Linked DNA regions of Streptomyces venezuelae. The protein of the gene in region 1 interacts with the protein of each later gene in a pairwise test. Links are inferred from orthologs where the notes say so. Each region holds a gene or a part of one and is shown on either strand. Other genes may lie near its edges. The genes, in order: panC and DEJ47_RS07115.

Region 1 (9,289 bases):
CCCCGGGTGGTGGCCGGGCTCGGACAGGGCGTGCAGCGACATGCCGAGTTCGGACAGGGGCGAGGGCACGACGTGGATGCGCTCCAGGGCCAGCCCGCTGATGTCGATGCTCACGCTCATGGCCCCATGGTGCACCTCGCCACCGACAGCGTGGCCGCCGATTGACGGCGCTCGTCAATCGACGCGACGCGGACGGCGGGAGGGGCGCAGGCTTGTGGTCGCAGGGAGGCCGCGGCAGCGCCGCCGTGGCCGGCCCCCGGCTGTCATCCCCGACCCCATCCGTCGCTGTCGACGACCGAGCAGGGGCACGACCAGCCCATCGATGTCCGTTAAGTACTATTTATACCGAGAGGTTGTCCGTCATGAGCGTCACCCAGCAGTTCCTCCTCGACTCCTACCGCGCCGCGCAGCACGGCGGGCCGACGCCGCCCGCGCCCGGACAGCACGACTGGCAGGCGGTCCGCGAGGTCCGCGACTACGGCCGCTTCCGCGCGGTCCTGGCCGAACGTCCCGCACGCGGCCGGGTCCGCGCCGCCCTGGCCCGCCTCACCCGGGGATCCGTCGTACGAACTCCGCGACCGCTTCCCTGACGTCATGGGCCGCCCACTTGAGGCCCTCTTCGGTCACGGTGACCTCCGTGACCGAGAGGCCGGGCGGCCCGTCCGGGAACCAGCGCCCGAACAGCAGCGTGCCGGTCTCCTCCGCCTGCCCGAGACACGCCTCGTTCAGTACGTCGGGGGCGTACGGCAGCCACACCTGGAACTGGTGCGTGTGCGGGCGCTCCGGATGCACCCGCGACCAGGACACCCCCGCGGCCGCGAACCCCTCGTGCAGCGCGTCGGCCACCACGCGCGCGTGGGCGACGTACTCCGGCAGCCGGGGCAGCGTGTGCTTCAGGCCGACGAGGGCCGAGACCGCGACGGGGAACTGCTGGAACAGCTGCCCTCCGTAGCGGTGGCGCCACACCCTCGCCTCCTCGACGAGCGTGCGCGGACCGGCCAGCGCGGCGCCGCTCAGCCCCTCGAGGGACTTGTAGAACGACACGTACACGGAGTCGGCGAGACCGGCGATCTCCGCGAGGCCGCGACCGAAATGCGCCGTGCACTCCCACAGCCGCGCGCCGTCGAAGTGCACGACCGCGTCCCTCTCGCGGGCCGCCGCCACGACCGCCTCCAGCTCCTCCCACTCCGGCAGGACGAAACCCGCGTCCCGGAGCGGCAGTTCGAGCATCAGCGTCCCGAAAGGCTCCTCGAAGTCCCGCACTTCGTCCGCCGTCGGCAGTCGCGGCTCACGCGTCGGATGCACCGTCCGCAACCCGCTGACCACGGAGAACGCGGACCCTTCGTGCACTTCGGGATGTGCCTTGGGGTGCAGTGCCACCGTCGCGTTCCCCGTACGGCCCGCCCAGCAGCGCAGCGCGACCTGCTGCGCCATCGTGCCGGTCGGGAAGAACGCGGCGTCCTCCGTGCCGAGCAGCCGCGCGACCTCGCCCTCCAGGGTGGCGACGACGCCGTTGCCGTACACGTCGGTGGAGGCCTCGGGGCCGACCACGTCGGGAGCCGCCGCGGCCAGCGCCGACAGGCGCTCGGTCAAGGGGACGTTCAGGACGGAACGGTGCAGGGTCCGGGCGGCGCCCACGGCGGCGGCACGTCGGCGGGCTGCCTCGAGTTCGTCGGCGTCGGGCGTGTCGGGCGTCGCCTGAGGGTCCGGCCGGTCTTCTACTGCGCTTTCGAAGGGCATCCTCCGAGCATGGCCCGTTCACCGCTCACCGGTCATATGAATAACCACAGCCTGTGGACAGCCGAAGACGCGGCGCCAACCAATCGCGTTAACATGACGAGAAATCGTCCGGTACCCCGAGCGGACTGGAACGGAAGGCGCCGCCGCGTGAACGCATCGCATCAGCCAGACCCGCGGGACCGCCCCGCGAGGCTCACCGTGGGAGTCGTGGGAGCGGGCCGGGTGGGACCCGCGCTCGCCGCGTCACTGCAGCTCGCGGGCCACCGTCCGGTGGCCGCGTCCGGCGTGTCCGACGCGTCGGTGCGAAGGGCCGCCGCCCTGCTCCCCGACGTCCCCCTCGTCCCGCCCGCCGAGGTCCTCGAACGCGCCGACCTGGTGCTCCTGACCGTCCCCGACGACGCGCTCCCCGGCCTCGTCGAGGGCCTCGCCGAGACCGGCGCCGTCCGCCCCGGCCAACTGCTCGTCCACACCTCCGGGCGGTACGGCACACAGGTCCTCGAACCCGCCCTGCGCGCCGGAGCCCTGCCGCTCGCGCTGCACCCCGCCATGACCTTCACCGGCACCGCCGTCGACGTGCAGCGCCTCGCCGGATGCTCCTTCGGGGTGACCGCCCCCGAGGAGCTTCGGCTCGCCGCCGAAGCCCTGGTCATCGAGATGGGCGGCGAGCCCGAGTGGATCGCCGAGGAGAACCGCCCGCTCTATCACGCGGCCCTCGCGCTGGGCGCGAACCACCTGGTCACCCTGGTCGCCGAGTCCATGGACCTGCTGCGCGACGCGGGCGTCGCCGCCCCCGACCGCATGCTCGGACCGCTGCTCGGCGCCGCCCTCGACAACGCGCTCCGCTCGGGCGACGCGGCACTCACCGGACCCGTCGCGCGCGGGGACGCGGGCACCGTCGCCGCCCATGTCGCCGAGTTGCGCGAGCACGCGCCGCAGACCGTCGCTGGGTACCTCGCGATGGCCCGCGCCACCGCCGACCGCGCGCTCGCCCACGGCCTGCTCAAGCCCGAGCTCGCCGAGGACCTCCTCGGGGTCCTCGCCGACGGAGGCGACGGGGGCCGCGGCGCCACCGGAACCGGCGGCGGACCCGAAGGGGGAAACCGATGAGCACGCGCACCACGCTGCTGCACACCGCGGAGTCACTCCGCACGCGCGCGCGTGCGGGCCGCCGGGCCGTCGTCATGACCATGGGTGCCCTGCACGAGGGACACGCCTCCCTGGTCCGGGCCGCACGCCGCGTCGCGGGACCCGAGGGCGAGGTCGTCGTCACGGTCTTCGTGAACCCGCTCCAGTTCGGCGCCGGCGAGGACCTCGACCGCTACCCGCGCACCCTCGAAGCCGACCTCAAGATCGCCGAGCAGGCCGGGGCGGACATCGTGTTCGCCCCCTCCGTGGACGAGGTGTACCCGGGCGGTGAACCCCAGGTCCGCGTCGGCGCGGGCCCCATGGGCACCGTCCTCGAAGGCGTCACGCGCCCCGGGCACTTCGACGGCATGCTCACCGTCGTCGCCAAGCTGCTGCACCTCACCGCGCCCGACGTGGCGCTCTTCGGGCAGAAGGACGCGCAGCAGCTCGCCCTGATCCGCCGCATGGTCCGCGACCTCAACTTCCCGGTCGAGATCGTCGGCGTCCCCACCGTCCGCGAGGAAGACGGCCTGGCCCTCTCCAGCCGCAACCGCTACCTCGCCCCGGCCGAGCGGCGCACCGCGCTCGCCCTCTCCCAGGCCCTCTTCGCGGGCCGCGACCGGCACGCCGCCCAGGAGGCGCTGCGCGCACGGGCCGCCAGTGCCCCCGCCTCACGCGCGCGTGCCGTCGCCCTGAGCGAGATCGGCGAGTCCCGCGCGGCGGCCGACGCACACGCCGTGGCGGAGTCCGCCGAGCCCTCCGCGACCGGCGGACCCGCCGCCGTCGTCGCCGCGGCCCGCCTCGTTCTCGACGAGGCCGCCCGCCTGGTCCCCCCGCTGGAGCTGGACTACGTGGCGCTGGTGGACCCCGCCGACTTCACCGAGGTCCGCCCCGACCACCGCGGTGAGGCCGTCCTCGCCGTGGCCGCCCGGGTCGGCTCGACGCGCCTCATCGACAACATCCCGCTGACGTTCGGAGTCCCCGCATGAGTGCCACCGGCATACGGCTGCATGCGCCCGCCCCCGGCTGGTCCCTCGACGCCGACATCGTGGTCGTCGGCTCCGGAGTGGCCGGGCTGACCGCCGCCCTGCGCGGCGCTGCCGCGGGACTCAGGACGGTCGTGGTGACCAAGGCCCGCCTGGACGCGGGCTCCACGCGCTGGGCGCAGGGCGGTGTCGCCGCGGCGATCGGCGAGGGCGACACACCCGAGGAGCACCTGGACGACACGCTCGTGGCGGGCGCGGGCCTCTGCGACGAGGAGGCCGTGCGGACCCTCGTCACCGAGGGCCCCGGTGCCGTACGCCGCCTCATCGAGACCGGCGCGCACTTCGACAGGGACTCCGAAGGCGCCATCGAGCTGGCCCGCGAGGGCGGCCACCACCGGCGCCGCATCGCGCACGCGGGCGGCGACGCGACCGGCGCGGAGATCTCCCGCGCCCTCGTCGAGGCGGTCCGCGCGCGCGGCATCCCGACGATCGAGAACGCGCTGGTCCTCGACCTCCTCACCGACGCCGACGGTCACACCGCCGGTGTCTCCCTGCACGTCATGGGGGAGGGCCAGCACGACGGCGTGGGCGCCGTCCACGCCCCCGCGGTCGTCCTCGCCACCGGCGGCATGGGCCAGGTCTTCTCCGCGACCACGAACCCGTCCGTCTCCACGGGCGACGGCGTCGCGCTCGCCCTGCGCGCGGGCGCGGAGGTCTCCGACCTCGAATTCGTGCAGTTCCACCCCACGGTGCTGTTCCTCGGCACCGACGCCGAGGGCCAGCAGCCGCTGGTCTCCGAGGCCGTGCGAGGCGAGGGCGCGCACCTCGTGGACGCCGACGGCGTGCGCTTCATGGTCGGACAGCACGAGCTGGCCGAGCTGGCGCCCCGCGACATCGTCGCCAAGGGCATCATGCGCCGCATGCAGGAGAAGGGCGCCGACCACATGTTCCTCGACGCCCGCCACTTCGGCGCCGAGATGTGGGAGAACCGCTTCCCGACGATCCTGGCCGCCTGCCGCGCGCACGGCATCGACCCCGTCACCGAGCCCATCCCCATCGCCCCCGCCGCGCACTACGCCTCGGGCGGCGTCCGCACCGACCGGCACGGCCGCACCACCGTCCCGGGGCTCTACGCCTGCGGGGAGGTCGCCTGCACCGGCGTGCACGGCGCCAACCGGCTCGCCTCCAACTCCCTCCTCGAAGGCCTGGTCTACGCCGAGCGCATCGCCGACGACATCGTGGCGCAGCACGCGGAGAACACCCTCCACGCGCGCGTGCCGGCTCCCGTCACACCCTCCGGGCCCCCGACGCACCCCCTCCTCCCGGCCGAGGCCCGCTTCGCCATCCAGCGCGTCATGACCGAAGGCGCCGGAGTCCTCCGCTCCGCCTCGTCCCTCAGCGAGGCCGCCGCACAGCTGGCCCGCATCCACGCCGAGGCGGCGGGCGCCCTCGCCGAGCACGGCAAGACGGCCGAGCCCGGCGTCGACACCTGGGAGACCACCAACCTCCTGTGCGTCGCCCGCGTCCTGGTGGCCGCCGCCCAGCGCCGCGAGGAGACCCGCGGCTGCCACTGGCGCGAGGACCACGCCGACCGCGACGACGCGGCCTGGCGGCGCCACATCGTCGTACGCCTCAATCCGGACAGGACCCTGGCGGCGCACACGACCGAGACCCACGACTTCCCTCCGACCCGTCCCAGTCCCCAGGAGCAGTGACCGTGAGCACCCCCGACGACCTCCCCCTCGCCGCCCCCTCAGCCGCAGGCGGTGGCTGCGGCGACGCCTGCGGCTGCGGCGGTGACGACGCCTACGACGCCCTGGAGTGCGGCCTCGACCCCGCGCTCGTACAGCTCCTGACCGAAGCAGGACTCGATCCCGTGCAGATCGAGGACATCGCGCACATGGCCATCGAGGAGGACCTGGCGGGCGGGGTGGACGTCACCACGGCGGCCACCATCCCCGAGGACGCCGTCGCCACCGCCGACTTCGCGGCGCGCGAGGCGGGCACCGTCGCGGGTCTCCGCGTCGCCGAGGCCGTCATCTCCGTGGTGTGCGAGGAGGAGTTCGAGGTCGAGCGGCACGTCGAGGACGGCGACCGCGTCGCCGCCGGTGACGTGCTCCTCAGCGTCACCACCCGCACCCGCGACCTGCTCACCGCCGAACGCAGCGCGCTGAACATCCTGTGCCGTCTCTCCGGCATCGCGACCGCCACGCGCGCGTGGGCCGACGCCCTCGACGGCACGAAGGCGAAGGTCCGCGACACCCGCAAGACGACGCCGGGCTACCGCGCCCTGGAGAAGTACGCGGTCCGCATGGGCGGCGGCGTCAACCACCGCATGTCGCTCGCCGACGCGGCCCTGGTCAAGGACAACCACGTGGTCGCCGCGGGCGGCGTCGCCCAGGCCTTCGAGGCCGTGCGCGAGCAGTTCCCTGAGGTGCCGATCGAGGTCGAGGTCGACACGCTCCACCAGCTGCGCGAGGTCGTCGACGCGGGCGCCGACCTGATCCTCCTGGACAACTTCACGCCCGGCGAGACGGCGGAGGCCGTCGCCCTCGTCGACGGCCGCGCGTTCCTGGAGTCCTCGGGCCGCCTCACCCTGGAGAACGCCCGCGCGTACGCCGAGACGGGCGTCGACTACCTCGCCGTGGGCGCCCTCACCCACTCGTCCCCGATCCTCGACATCGGCCTCGACCTGCGAGAAGCGGTGCGCGACTGATGCTCCTCACCATCGACGTGGGCAACACCCACACCGTCCTCGGCCTCTTCGACGGCGAGGACATCGTCGAGCACTGGCGGATCTCCACGGACGCGCGCCGCACCGCCGATGAACTGGCCGTGCTCCTCAACGGCCTGATGGGCATGCACCCCCTGCTCGGCGACGAGCTCGGCGACGGCATCGACGGCATCGCCATCTGCTCGACCGTCCCCTCGGTCCTGCACGAACTGCGCGAGGTCACGCGCCGCTACTACGGAGACGTGCCCGCCGTCCTCGTCGAGCCCGGCATCAAGACCGGCGTGCCGATCCTCATGGACAACCCCAAGGAGGTCGGCGCCGACCGCATCATCAACGCGGTGGCGGCGGTCGAGCTCTACGGCGGCCCGGCGATCGTCGTCGACTTCGGCACCGCCACGACCTTCGACGCGGTGTCCGCGCGCGGGGAGTACGCGGGCGGGGTCATCGCTCCCGGCATCGAGATCTCCGTGGAGGCTCTCGGTGTACGAGGCGCTCAGCTCCGGAAGATCGAACTGGCCCGACCGCGCAGCGTCATCGGCAAGAACACGGTGGAGGCCATGCAGGCGGGCATTCTGTACGGCTTCGCGGGGCAGGTCGACGGGGTCGTGAACCGGATGGCCCGCGAGCTGGCGGGCGCGGGCGGCGATCCGGACGACGTCACGGTCATCGCCACGGGTGGCCTGGCCCCCATGGTCCTCGGCGAGGCGTCGGTCATCGACGAGCACGAACCGTGGCTGACGCTGATCGGGCTCCGGCTCGTCTACGAGCGGAACGTTGCCCGTAGCTGACCGATTGCCGCCGATCGGTGCTCGGCCTGTGTGCACTACGCCGCCGCTTCTGCAAGAGTCTGCGCTGGACGGGGACTTGAGTGGGTGTGGGGCGGGCTGGGGCGGATGAGGCACAAGAAACGACTGTGGTGGGTGGGTGTTGTGGCGGTGGCCGCGGTGCTCTTCGGCTCCGCGCCGGCGGCGTACGCGGCTTCGCCCGCCTCGGCCCCCCTTGCGGGGGCCGGGGCGGGGGTCCTTCCCTGGCTCGCCGTCGCGGCGGTCGCCGCGCTCGGTGTCGGCGCGGTGGCCTACGCGCTGGCTCGTCGCCGCGCGGACTGACCCTCCGGGGTGCGGGGCCCCCGCGGCGCCTCCTCGGGCCGGAGCCCAAGCCCGCCGCTTCGCAACGGATCACTCCCGCCCGCCCGCTCGTTCGCCCCGCGACGTTCAGCGGGAGGAGGGGCATCCCCACCGGGCCGCAGCCGCCCACGCGCCGGAGGGGACGTGGGGGCCGCCCCCACCCAAGGCGACCCGCCAGAATTGGCGTTAAGCGGATTTTGTCCGATTAGCGCGTATCGTCAGTCCATGCCCACGCCATACGGATCCCGGGGCGGCATGGCCTTCAGCGCGGAGGAGCTTCGTGTGCTCCGTCGCGCCCTGGGTCTCGCCCTGCACCCCAGCCCCGTCCGCGACGAGGACGTCCAGGACTGTCTCCGGCTCGCCGAATCGGTCGACGAAGCGGTGCGCGAGGGCGCCAGGCTGCGCGCGTTCCTCGTGGCCGACCTCGCCCGCTACCGTGCCGCCCTGCCCGGCACCGCCGCCGGCTACCTCGCCCTCCTCGACGACGTCCTGAGCGGCGGCTACCAGCCGACCCCCGACGACCTCGCCGCCCTGCGCGCCCTGCGCGGCAACGCCACCGCCGCCGCACTGCTGGACCGGTGCCGCGGCATCGCCGAGCGCGCCGTACGCGCGCGCCTCGCGGGCCGGGCCGTCCCCGTGACCGCCCCCGCGGCCCCCCTGTCCCCCCTCCCCATCCCGGCCTCCCGCACCCGCCTCCTCGCCCTACCGGGTGGGGCGGGCGCCACAGGTGCCACGGCCGCTGCGGGAGCGACGGGGGCCACGGGTGTCACCGCCGCCGCACCCGGACCGCGTCAGCCGTCCGAACGCCCCGACCCCGCCTCTCCGCGCCCCGTCCCCACCCCCGCCGAGGTCTTCCCGCCCAAGCGGCGGCCCGAGGCGCCCGGCACGCCAGCCGCTCCCGGCACGCCAGCCGCTCCCGCGGACCCGCCGCAGCAGCTCGTCGCGGGCTAGCTACTCTGGAGGGCATGGACTACGTTTCCGCGCTCGTGCCCCCCGTAGTGATGGCCGTGTTCTTCACGGGGCTCATCGTGACGATCGTGAAGACCCAGGGCGGTGCCAACAAGGCCAAGGAGGACGCGGCCGTCGACGCCGCGATCTCCCGCGCCGAAGCCGTCCGGCAGACCCCGAAGACCGGCAGCGCCTGACCCGCCCCCCTCGGGGCCCGGCGTACGACTCGTGTGTCCTTCGAGTCGTACGCCCTTTTTGTTGCGGAAGTTGCATAAATTAGAGGTACGCCACGTCCCTCACGGATCACGCCAATAGTGACGTCTCCCACTATTGTTCTGCTGTGCCTCGTCCATTGGGAGAACTCGAAGACTCAGTCATGACGCGGGTGTGGAAGTGGAACCGCCCCGTGACCGTTCGAGAAGTCCTGGAAGACCTTCAGGAGGAACGGTCCATCGCGTACACGACCGTGATGACCGTTTTGGACAATCTCCATCAGAAGGGCTGGGTGCGTCGCGAAGCGGAAGGCCGCGCCTATCGATATGAGGCGGTCTCCACTCGTGCCGCCTACGCAGCCGCACTGATGAACGAAGCCTGGTCCCGGAGCGACAACCCCGCCGCCGCACTCGTCGCCT
Region 2 (9,256 bases), 3.0 Mb from region 1 along the record:
GGTGCCGAGCCGGCCCGCGCGGAGCGCCTGCTCCTCGCCCTTGTACGTACTGATGCCGGTGCCGCCCGCTGGGCCGCCGGGTGATCTGGTTCCGCTCGGGCTCGAACTTCCCGTCGCCATGGCGCGGTTGTCCTTTCGGAGGTTCTTCGAAGGTTCGGAGAGTGCTGCAGGAGAGGTGCGGAGACTGCTTCAGGCTTCAGGGTTCAGGCTTCAGGGTTCAGACAGAGCCGAAAGCGGCGGCCCGTGCGGCGGTGAACGCCTCGTACGGGTCCCGGTCCGGGTACGACCAGGGGGCCGGGGTCGCGTGCCGTCCGATGCGGTGGAAGAGCACGGCGGCTTCGGCCGCCCTGCCCTCGCAGGACTTCGCGTGGGCAAGGAAGTTGAGGTCGATGTGGCAGCGGGGGTGGCCGGGTTCGTCGGGCGTCTCCCACTCCAGCCACCAGTCGAAGGCTGCCTTCATGACGCCACGGGCGCGACGGCCGACCCAGTGCCCGGACGCGGCGGGGTCGGCGGGTTCGAGGCCCGCGTGGGCGAGGACGCGGTAGCGCTCGGCGTGCGCGACGACGGGCAGGACGGCGAGCGGTGAGTCCGCGGGCGCCTGTTCGGCGGCCCAGGACGCGAAGTCGTACACCTCGTGCATCGGGTCCTGGCCCGCGCCGGGTCGCCGCTCGGCGAGGCGGGCCACCATCAGGTGGTGCGCGTGGTGGTGTTCGGGGTGCCGGTGCCTGATCTCGTCGAAGAGGCGCACGACGTCCTCCTCGTGGCCCAGCGCGCGTTCGAGGATGAGCAGCGCGAGCCACGGGGTGGGGTCGGCGGGCACACGGGCCGCTGCCTCGCGGCACCTCTCGCGCACCTTGCCCGAACGTTCCTTCCCGCGCAGCGCCTTGTGCACGGCGGCGAACGCGAGCAGTACCTCGGCGTCGTGGCTCTCGGGCTCGGCGAGCCGCCAGTCGCGGGCCCACGCGGTGGTGGTGGGTTCCTGTGCGAGGACGTCGACGCGGTGTCCCCTGCGGTCCCAGTCGTCGCCGGTGGCGGCGAGCAGCGCGCGGACCTCGGTCCAGCGGCCCTGCGCCAAGGCCGCGCGTGCGGCGACGAGTTCGGCGTCGTCGAGTGCGGCGTCGAAGGCGTGCCCCGCGGCCTTCTTGCGGGATCGGCCCAGTGGGGGCGGGGGTGGTGACACCGCGGGACGTCCTCCCCGAGGCGGCTTGCGTACGGATGATCACGCACAGCAAAGCGGTAGGCACTGCTCCACGTCAAGGCCCGGTGGTCTCAGCGCCTTCACCAACTCGTCTCAGAATCCTCAGACTTCACCCGTCACCTGGGCGAACTCCTCTACCACCCCGCACTCGAGAAACACTCGCATCGAACTCGGACTGGGCCAGGACCGCGTTCACTTCACCGCGCGGGCGGCGGCGCGGCCCGCCGTGCGGCCCGAGAAGAGGCAGCCGCCGAGGAAGGTTCCTTCGAGCGAGCGGTAGCCGTGCACTCCCCCGCCGCCGAATCCGGCGGCCTCCCCGGCCGCGTACACACCCGGGAGCGGCTGCCCGCCCTCGGTCAGGACGCGCGAGGACAGGTCGGTCTCCAGGCCGCCGAGGGTCTTGCGGGTGAGGATGTTGAGGCGGACGGCGACGAGCGGGCCGGCCTTGGGGTCGAGGATGCGGTGCGGGGCGGCGGCGCGGATGAGCCGGTCGCCGAGGAACTTGCGGGCGCCGCGGATGGCCGTCACCTGGAGGTCCTTGGTGAAGGGATTGGCGATCTCGCGGTCGCGGGCGGCGATGGTGCGGCGCAGGGTGTCCTCGTCGATGAGGGGATTCGCCGAGTTCCCGGTGAGGGCGTTCATGCCACGCACGAGGGCACCGAGGTCCTTCTCCACGACGAAGTCGACGCCGTGGTCCATGAACGCCTTGACGGGGCCCGGCACTTCGGAGCGGGCCCGGTCGATGACGCCGCGCACGGACTTGCCCGTCAGGTCGGGGTTCTGCTCCGAGCCGCTGAGGGTGAACTCCTTGCCGATGATGCGCTGGTTGAGCACGAACCACGTGTAGTCGTGTCCGGACCTCATGATGTGTTCCAGGGTGCCGAGCGTGTCGAAGCCGGGGAACAGCGGCACCGGCAGCCGGTCGCCGCGCGCGTCGAGCCAGAGCGAGGAGGGGCCCGGCAGGATGCGGATGCCGTGCCGGTCCCAGATGGGGTTCCAGTTCTGGATGCCCTCGGTGTAGTGCCACATCCGGTCGCGGTTGATCAGGTGGGCGCCCGCGTCCTCGGCGATGCCGAGCATCCGGCCGTCCACGTGGGCGGGGACGCCGGAGATCATCTTCCGGGGCGGGGTGCCGAGCCGCTCGGGCCAGTTGGCGCGGACGAGGTCGTGGTTGCCGCCGATGCCGCCGGAGGTGACGATCACCGCTTGGGCCCGGAACTCGAAGCCGCCGGTCACCACGCGGCTGCTGGCCTCACCCCGCTCGACGGCCGACGGTTCGAGCACCTCGCCGGAGACCGTGTCGACGCTGCCCGCGCTGCGCGAGAGACCCGTGACCCGGTGCCGGAACCTCAGCTGCACGAGGCCGCGCGCGGCCCCCGCCCGCACCCGTCGCACGAACGGTGCGAGCAGCCCGGGGCCCGTGCCCCAGGTGATGTGGAACCGGGGCACCGAGTTGCCGTGGCCCTGCGCGTCGTAGCCGCCGCGCTCCGCCCAGCCGACGACGGGGAAGAACCGGACGCCCTGCCCGTGCAGCCAGGACCGCTTCTCGCCGGCCGCGAAGTCGACGTACGCCTCCGCCCACTTGCGCGGCCAGTGGTCCTCCCGGCGGTCGAACGCCGCCGTCCCCATCCAGTCCTGGAGCGCGAGCGCGTGCGAGTCCTTGATCCGCATCCGCCGCTGCTCGGGCGAGTCGACGAAGAACAGACCGCCGAAGGACCAGTGCGCCTGACCGCCGATCGCGTGCTCGGGCTCCTGGTCGACGAGGATGACCCGGCGGCCCGCGTCGACGAGCTCCGCGGTCGCCGCGAGTCCCGCCAGCCCTGCCCCGATCACGATCACATCTGCGTCGTACGCCATTGAGGTCGTCCTCCTCGACAAGGTCCCGCAAGGTTACTGGTGGGTCATCTCACGCACAGGTCAGATCCTGGGCAGCGGAGTGACGGACGTCAACCGACAGGGCGAGGGAGTTCGCCGAGATCCGGTGCACGGCGCGGGCGGGCCGGCGGGTCGGCGGCGGTCATGGTCGGCCGGGCCCCTTGCCCGTATCCCGGGCTCCTGTCCGCGTCGCCTTTTAATAATGGGCAGCATTACCATGGCCTCATGCCCAGAACCTCAGGTCCCGAGACCCGGGAGAAGCTCATCCGTGCCGGGGAAGAGGTCTTCGCCGCTCAGGGCGTGGACGGGGCCCAGCTGCGGGACATCGTGCGGCTCGCGGGGCAGAGCAACCCGTCCGCCGTCCAGTACCACTTCGGCTCGCGCGCGGGCCTCCTCGACGCCGTGATGGCCGCCCGCCAGCACCGCACCGAGCAGGTCCTCACCGCCGAGCTCGCCCGCGCCGGCGACGACATCGGCCTGCACGGACTGCTCGCCGCCCTCGTCCGCGCCGAGGCCACCGAGCTCCGCACCGAGCGCGGGCGCCGCTGCCTGCGGATCTCCGCCCAGCTCAGCCACGAGAGCGGCGTCCGCACCCGCACCCCGCACCCCACCCTCGACGGCACCGTCTACTGGACGCTCATCGGACGGATCGAGGACTGCCTCGTCGCCCTCGTCCCCGCCCTGCCCGAGCCGGTCCGCCTGGAACGGATCGACCTCGCCCTCACGCTGGTCGGCGCCGCGCTGGGCGACCGCGCGCGCCAGTACCTGGCCGGCACCACCCCCCTGACCGGCGAGGACGTCTTCCTGGCCGATCTCGCCGCCACCACCGCAGCGCTGCTGCGGGCCCCGCATCCCATCCCTGGAGACACCGCATGAGCCGACACGACAGCCACCCCACCGGGCAGTACGACCTCACCGGCCGCACCGTCGTCATCACCGGCGCCGCGCGCGGCCTCGGCGCGGAGGCCGCGCGCCAGGCCGTCGCCGCGGGCGCGAACGTCGTCCTCACCGATGTCCTCGTGGACGAGGGCGAGGCCACCGCCGCGGAACTCGGCGAGCGCGCCCGGTTCGCGCACCACGACGTGACGTCGGAGGAGGACTGGCGGCGCGTCGTCGACCTCGCCGTCACCGGGTTCGGCGGTCTGCACGGCCTGGTGAACAACGCCGGTATATCCACCGGCCAGTTCCTGGAGTCGGAGTCCGTCGAGCACTTCCGCAAGGTCCTCGACATCAACCTCACCGGCGTCTTCATCGGCATGAAGACCGTGATCCCGGCCATGAAGGAGGCCGGGGGCGGCTCCATCGTGAACATCTCGTCCGCCGCCGGGCTGATGGGCCTGGCGCTGACCGCCGGATACGGCGCGTCCAAGTGGGGCGTGCGCGGCCTCACCAAGATCGGCGCGGTGGAGCTCGGCACGGCCCGCATCCGCGTCAACTCCGTCCACCCCGGCATGACGTACACCCCCATGACGGCCCAGGTCGGCATCGAGAAGGGCGAGGGCAAGTACCCCAACACCCCGATGGGCCGGGTCGGCGAGCCGCACGAGATCGCGGGCGCCATGGTCTTCCTGCTCTCCGACGCCGCCTCCTACGTCACGGGCGCCGAGCTAGCCGTCGACGGCGGCTGGACGGCGGGCCCGACCGTGAAGTACGTCATGGGCCAGTGACCCAGCGGTGACCGCCTCGCCGGTGCTCTCGCGGCGGAGTGCGGTTGGATGGGGCGCATGACCGGCGACCGCGGGCCCGCGCCCGACCCCAGCGAAGAGATGATCACCATCGTCGACGAGCACGACGAGGTGGTCGGCGAATCCCGGCGCGGCGAGGCGTACGCGCGCGGGCTGCGCCACCGTTGCGCGTTCATCCTGGCGCGCGACGCCGAGGGACGCGTCTTCGTGCACCGCCGCACCCCGACCAAGCTGGTCTTCCCCTCGCTGTACGACATGTTCGTCGGCGGGGTGGTCGGCGCCGGGGAGTCCTGCGACGACGCGGCGCTGCGCGAGGCGGAGGAGGAGCTCGGCGTCCACGGACTGCCGCGCCCCACCCCGCTGTTCAAGTTCCTGTACGACGACGGGGCGGGGAAGACCTGGTGGTCGTACCTCTACGAAGTCCGCTGCGAGCTGCCCGTGCGGCCGCAGGTCGAAGAGGTAGCCTGGCACGCGTTCATCACGGAGGACGAGCTGGAGCGGCGGCTCGGCGAGTGGGAGTGGGTGCCCGACGGGCTCGACGCCTACCACCGGCTGAGGGCCTTCCGCGCGGCATGACCGACGCGGCGTGAGCGACGCGGCTTGATCGTCACCGCCTAGGGTGCGGCCGTGAGCACTTTCGTACAGAGCCTGAAGCTGTGGTTCGCGCCCGAGCGGATCCGCGAGGACGGCGACACCCCGGACTACCGCTTCTCCCTCGCCAACGAACGCACCTTCCTGGCCTGGCTGCGCACCGCGCTCGCGCTGATCGGCGGCGGCTTCGCCGTGGACCAGTTCCTGCCGGACCTGCGCTGGGGGTGGCGGATCGGGCTCGCGCTCGCACTGCTCGTCTCGGGGGTCCTGTGCGCGCTGCGCGCGGTCAACCACTGGGTGCGCTGCGAGCGGGCCATGCGGCGCGGCGACGACCTGCCGTCCAGCCGCTTCCCGACGGTGCTGAGCCTGGCGGTCGCGGTGGTCGCGCTCGCCATGGTGGTGGTCGTGCTGTTCGGGTGGGAGGGGTGACGCAGGCGGCCGGTCAGGGGTCCGCGCAGGTCCGTGACCCCGGGCTGCAGCCGGAGCGCACCCGTCTCGCGTGGCGGCGTACCACCCTGTCGTGCACGGTGGCCGCGGTGCTCGCCGCCCGCGCGGTCCTGCACGACGGGGCCACGGCGTTCGGCGTGCTCGCCTGCGCCCTGTGCCTGCTGCTCTGGCTCGGCTTCCTGGCGGTGGCCCACCGCCGGATGGTCACGCTGACGGCGCCCCGGCCCCGCACGATGTCACTGGGGGCGGCGCGGGCGGCGGCGCTGTGCACGGTGGCGCTGGCGGTGTGCGCGGTGGTGATGCTGATCTGACCCCGCGGAAGGCGTGACCATACGCGTACTTCGCGAGGTTCCCTCTGCCCCGAGGGGACGCGGCTGCTCGACGTGCCCGGGGGGCGCGAGGAGCGGGCGAAGAGTGCGGACCTCATGCACGAGGGGCGAAGCGCCTTCCTCTCCGCGGTGCATCACTTCGACGCCCTCCTGCGGGCGGCGGGGTGTCCCGCGGCCCAGTGCCCGGCGGAACCGACGTCGGCGTTGCGTTCCCCGGACCGGTGGGCCGCCCGGCCCTCACTCCTTCCACTCCACCGTCACCACGATCTTCCCCCTCGTCCGGCCCTCCTCGCTCAGCCGGTGCGCCTCGGCCGCCCGCTCCAGCGGGAACGTCCTGTCCACGTGGACGGTCACGACGTCCTGCTCGGCGAGTTCGGACAGGCGCTGGAGGTCCGCGGCGACGGGACGTACGAAGCAGTAGTGGCCGCCGAGGCCGATCACTCCGCCGTCCGCGATGGACGCGAGGCGGCCGCCCGGCGAGAGGAGCTCCGCGGACGCCTTCAGCGTGTCGCCGCCCACCGGGTCGAACGCCGCGTCGACGCCCTCCGGGGCCAGTCCGCGGACCCGGTCCACCAGACCGTCCCCGTACGTGACCGGCTCGGCGCCAAGGTCGCGCAGGTAGTCGTGGTTGCGTTCGCTCGCGGTGCCGATGACGCGGGCACCCGCGTGCCGGGCCAGCTGCACGGCGATCGAGCCGACGCCGCCCGCCGCCGCGTGCACGAGGACGACGTCGCCCTCGGTGACCTCGAGCGCCTGGTTGATGACCTGGTACGCGGTGAGGCCGGCGAGGGGCAGCCCCGCGGCCTCCTCGAAGGTGAGGTTGCGTGGCTTGCGGGCGAGGGTGCGGATCGGCGCGGCGACGTACTCCGCGAAGGTGCCGCGGGAGAGGAAGTCCTCGCGTACGTAGCCGATGACCTCGTCCCCCACCGCGAACTCCGGTGCCGCCGCGCCCGGTTGGACCACCACGCCGGAGACGTCCCAGCCGGGGATCACGGGGAAGACGGGGTCCAGGAGACCGTCGAGGTGGCCCTCCCTGCACTTCCAGTCGACGGGGTTCACGGCGGCGGCACGGACCTTCACCAGGACGGAGTCGGGGCCGACCTTGGGGTCGCGCACCTCCCCGTACTCGAGGACTTCGGGCCCGCCGTAGCTGCGGTAACTGATCGCCTTCATGAGGGGTCGCCTTCGCGGAGGTCGGGGGAAACACCGTCGAGACTGCCAAGACTCGCATAAAGGAAATAAAGGGGCATCGGGGGCTAGCCTGAGAGGGTCAACCCTTCCCCGGAGCCACAGAAGGTGCGCGCCATGACCACCCTCCACCACGAACACCCGGTGCACGACCACGTCCACGGTCCGGCCTGCGGCCACCCCGAGGTGCCGCACGGCGACCACGTCGACTACGCGCACGACGGCCACATGCACCGCCTGCACTCCGACCACTACGACGAGTGCGAGCCGACCGGCCACACCGCGCACCAGGGCCACGACCACCAGCACGGGGACGGCTGCGGGCACGACTCCGTGACGCACGGCGACCACGTCGACTATCTGCACGACGGCCACCGGCACGCGTCGCACGACGGGCACTGGGACGACCACTGAGCCCCGCGGCCGCCACTCCGCCCGCGCCCCGTGACGGGGCGCGGCAGCCTCTGGACGGCATACCGACTGGTCGGCATCATGGAGGGCAGTCACCCACGCGGTGGCCCGCCACCACCACGCCGATCAGGAGCGAAGATGAGCTCAGACCACCCGCCGGGCCTCGACCTCGACCAGTTGCGCGGCCACCTCGACCGCGAGCGGCCCGGTCTGGTCGGCGGCCCGCTCTCCGCCCGGCTCATCGAGGGCGGACGGTCGAACCTCACGTACGCCGTCACCGACGGAACCTCGCGCTGGGTGGTCCGGCGACCCCCGCTGGGCCACGTCCTCGCCACCGCGCACGACATGAGGCGCGAGCACCGGGTGATCGCCGCGCTGCACCCGACGGACGTGCCGGTACCCGCGCCCGTCCTGCTCTGCGAGGACGAATCCGTCCTCGGGTCGCCGTTCTACGTGATGGAGTTCGTGGACGGAACCCCGTACCGCACCGCCGAGGAGCTCGCGCCGCTCGGTCCCGAGCGCACCCGTGCCGCGGTGCTCGGCCTCGTCGACACCCTCGTCGACCTGCACGCCGTCGACCCGGCGGCCGTCGGGCTCGGCGACTTCGGGCGGCCCGAAGGCTTCCTCGACCGGCAGCTGCGGCGCTGGGGCAAGCAGCTCGACGCGTCCCGCAACCGCGAGCTCGCCGGCATCGACGAGCTGCACGCGGCGCTCGGCCGCTCCCTCCCCGACTCTCCCGCGCCCACCGTCATCCACGGCGACTACCGCCTGGACAACGTCCTGATAGGCGACGACGACCGGATCAAGGCCATCCTCGACTGGGAGATGTCCACGCTCGGCGATCCGCTCACCGACCTCGGCCTGCTCGTGATGTACAGCGCGAGACTGGAGGTGCCCGACTCCCCCGTCAGCACCACGGCGGGCGCGCCGGGCCATCCGGACCCCGCCGAGCTGATCGAGCGGTACGCCGTGCGCTCGGGGCGCGACGTGTCGGCCGTCTCCTGGTACACGGCGTTCGCGTGGTTCAAGCTCGCCGTGATCCTGGAGGGCATCCACTACCGCTACACGCTGGGCCAGACGGTCGGTGCGGGCTTCGACAGGATCGGCGAGCTGGTGCCCGTCTTCATCCAGCACGGTCTGACGACCCTCCAGGAAGGCTGACCCTCCGTGGACTTCGCATACGACGCCCGCACCGAAGAGCTGCGCGACAGGCTGCTCGCCTTCATGGACGACCACGTGTACCCGGCCGAGGCCGTCGCCGAGGAGCAGCGGGCCGCGCTCGCCTCTCCCTGGGACACGCCCGCCGTGGTCGGGGAGCTGAAGGCCGAGGCACGCAGGCAGGGCCTGTGGAACCTGTTCTTGCCCGATGCCGAGCACGGTGCCGGGCTCACCAACCTCCAGTACGCGCCGCTCGCCGAGATCACCGGCCGCTCCCCCCAACTCGCGCCCACCGCGCTGAACTGCGCCGCGCCCGACACCGGCAACATGGAGGTGCTCGCGCAGTTCGGCAGCGAGGAACAGCGGAAGCAGTG

The links.
Region 2: the proteins of panC (region 1) and DEJ47_RS07115 interact in binary tests that used the Escherichia coli proteins (3 or more experiments, as listed by UniProt). The link is inferred for Streptomyces venezuelae from one-to-one orthologs.

Annotation. Positions count from the first base shown.
Region 1 is NZ_CP029193.1:4,552,983-4,562,271, forward strand. What follows is about bases 1,851-4,848. They hold panC (pantoate--beta-alanine ligase), read left to right. Parts: upstream 1,851-2,843; coding sequence 2,844-3,854; downstream 3,855-4,848. Other genes in these bases: DEJ47_RS21155 (Rossmann-like and DUF2520 domain-containing protein), read left to right, coding at 1,888-2,847; DEJ47_RS21165 (L-aspartate oxidase), read left to right, coding at 3,851-4,848. Outside these bases: DEJ47_RS21135 (DUF5937 family protein), read right to left, coding at 1-120; DEJ47_RS21145 (hypothetical protein), read left to right, coding at 363-590; DEJ47_RS21150 (threonine aldolase family protein), read right to left, coding at 547-1,740; more of DEJ47_RS21165, read left to right, coding at 4,849-5,566; nadC (carboxylating nicotinate-nucleotide diphosphorylase), read left to right, coding at 5,569-6,567; DEJ47_RS21175 (type III pantothenate kinase), read left to right, coding at 6,567-7,373; DEJ47_RS21180 (hypothetical protein), read left to right, coding at 7,479-7,691; DEJ47_RS21185 (hypothetical protein), read left to right, coding at 7,965-8,660; DEJ47_RS21190 (hypothetical protein), read left to right, coding at 8,675-8,854; DEJ47_RS21195 (BlaI/MecI/CopY family transcriptional regulator), read left to right, coding at 9,010-9,289. UniProt on the Escherichia coli protein: Catalyzes the condensation of pantoate with beta-alanine in an ATP-dependent reaction via a pantoyl-adenylate intermediate.
Region 2 is NZ_CP029193.1:1,528,668-1,537,923, forward strand. What follows is about bases 3,601-6,565. They hold DEJ47_RS07115 (NUDIX hydrolase), read left to right. Parts: upstream 3,601-4,797; coding sequence 4,798-5,334; downstream 5,335-6,565. Other genes in these bases: DEJ47_RS07105 (TetR/AcrR family transcriptional regulator), read left to right, coding at 3,601-3,949; DEJ47_RS07110 (glucose 1-dehydrogenase), read left to right, coding at 3,946-4,740; DEJ47_RS07120 (YidH family protein), read left to right, coding at 5,386-5,778; DEJ47_RS07125 (DUF202 domain-containing protein), read left to right, coding at 5,775-6,107; DEJ47_RS07130 (NADP-dependent oxidoreductase), read right to left, coding at 6,363-6,565. Outside these bases: DEJ47_RS07090 (APC family permease), read right to left, coding at 1-120; DEJ47_RS07095 (hypothetical protein), read right to left, coding at 218-1,180; DEJ47_RS07100 (FAD-binding dehydrogenase), read right to left, coding at 1,391-3,055; more of DEJ47_RS07105, read left to right, coding at 3,299-3,600; more of DEJ47_RS07130, read right to left, coding at 6,566-7,298; DEJ47_RS07135 (hypothetical protein), read left to right, coding at 7,431-7,727; DEJ47_RS07140 (phosphotransferase family protein), read left to right, coding at 7,863-8,885; DEJ47_RS07145 (acyl-CoA dehydrogenase family protein), read left to right, coding at 8,892-9,256.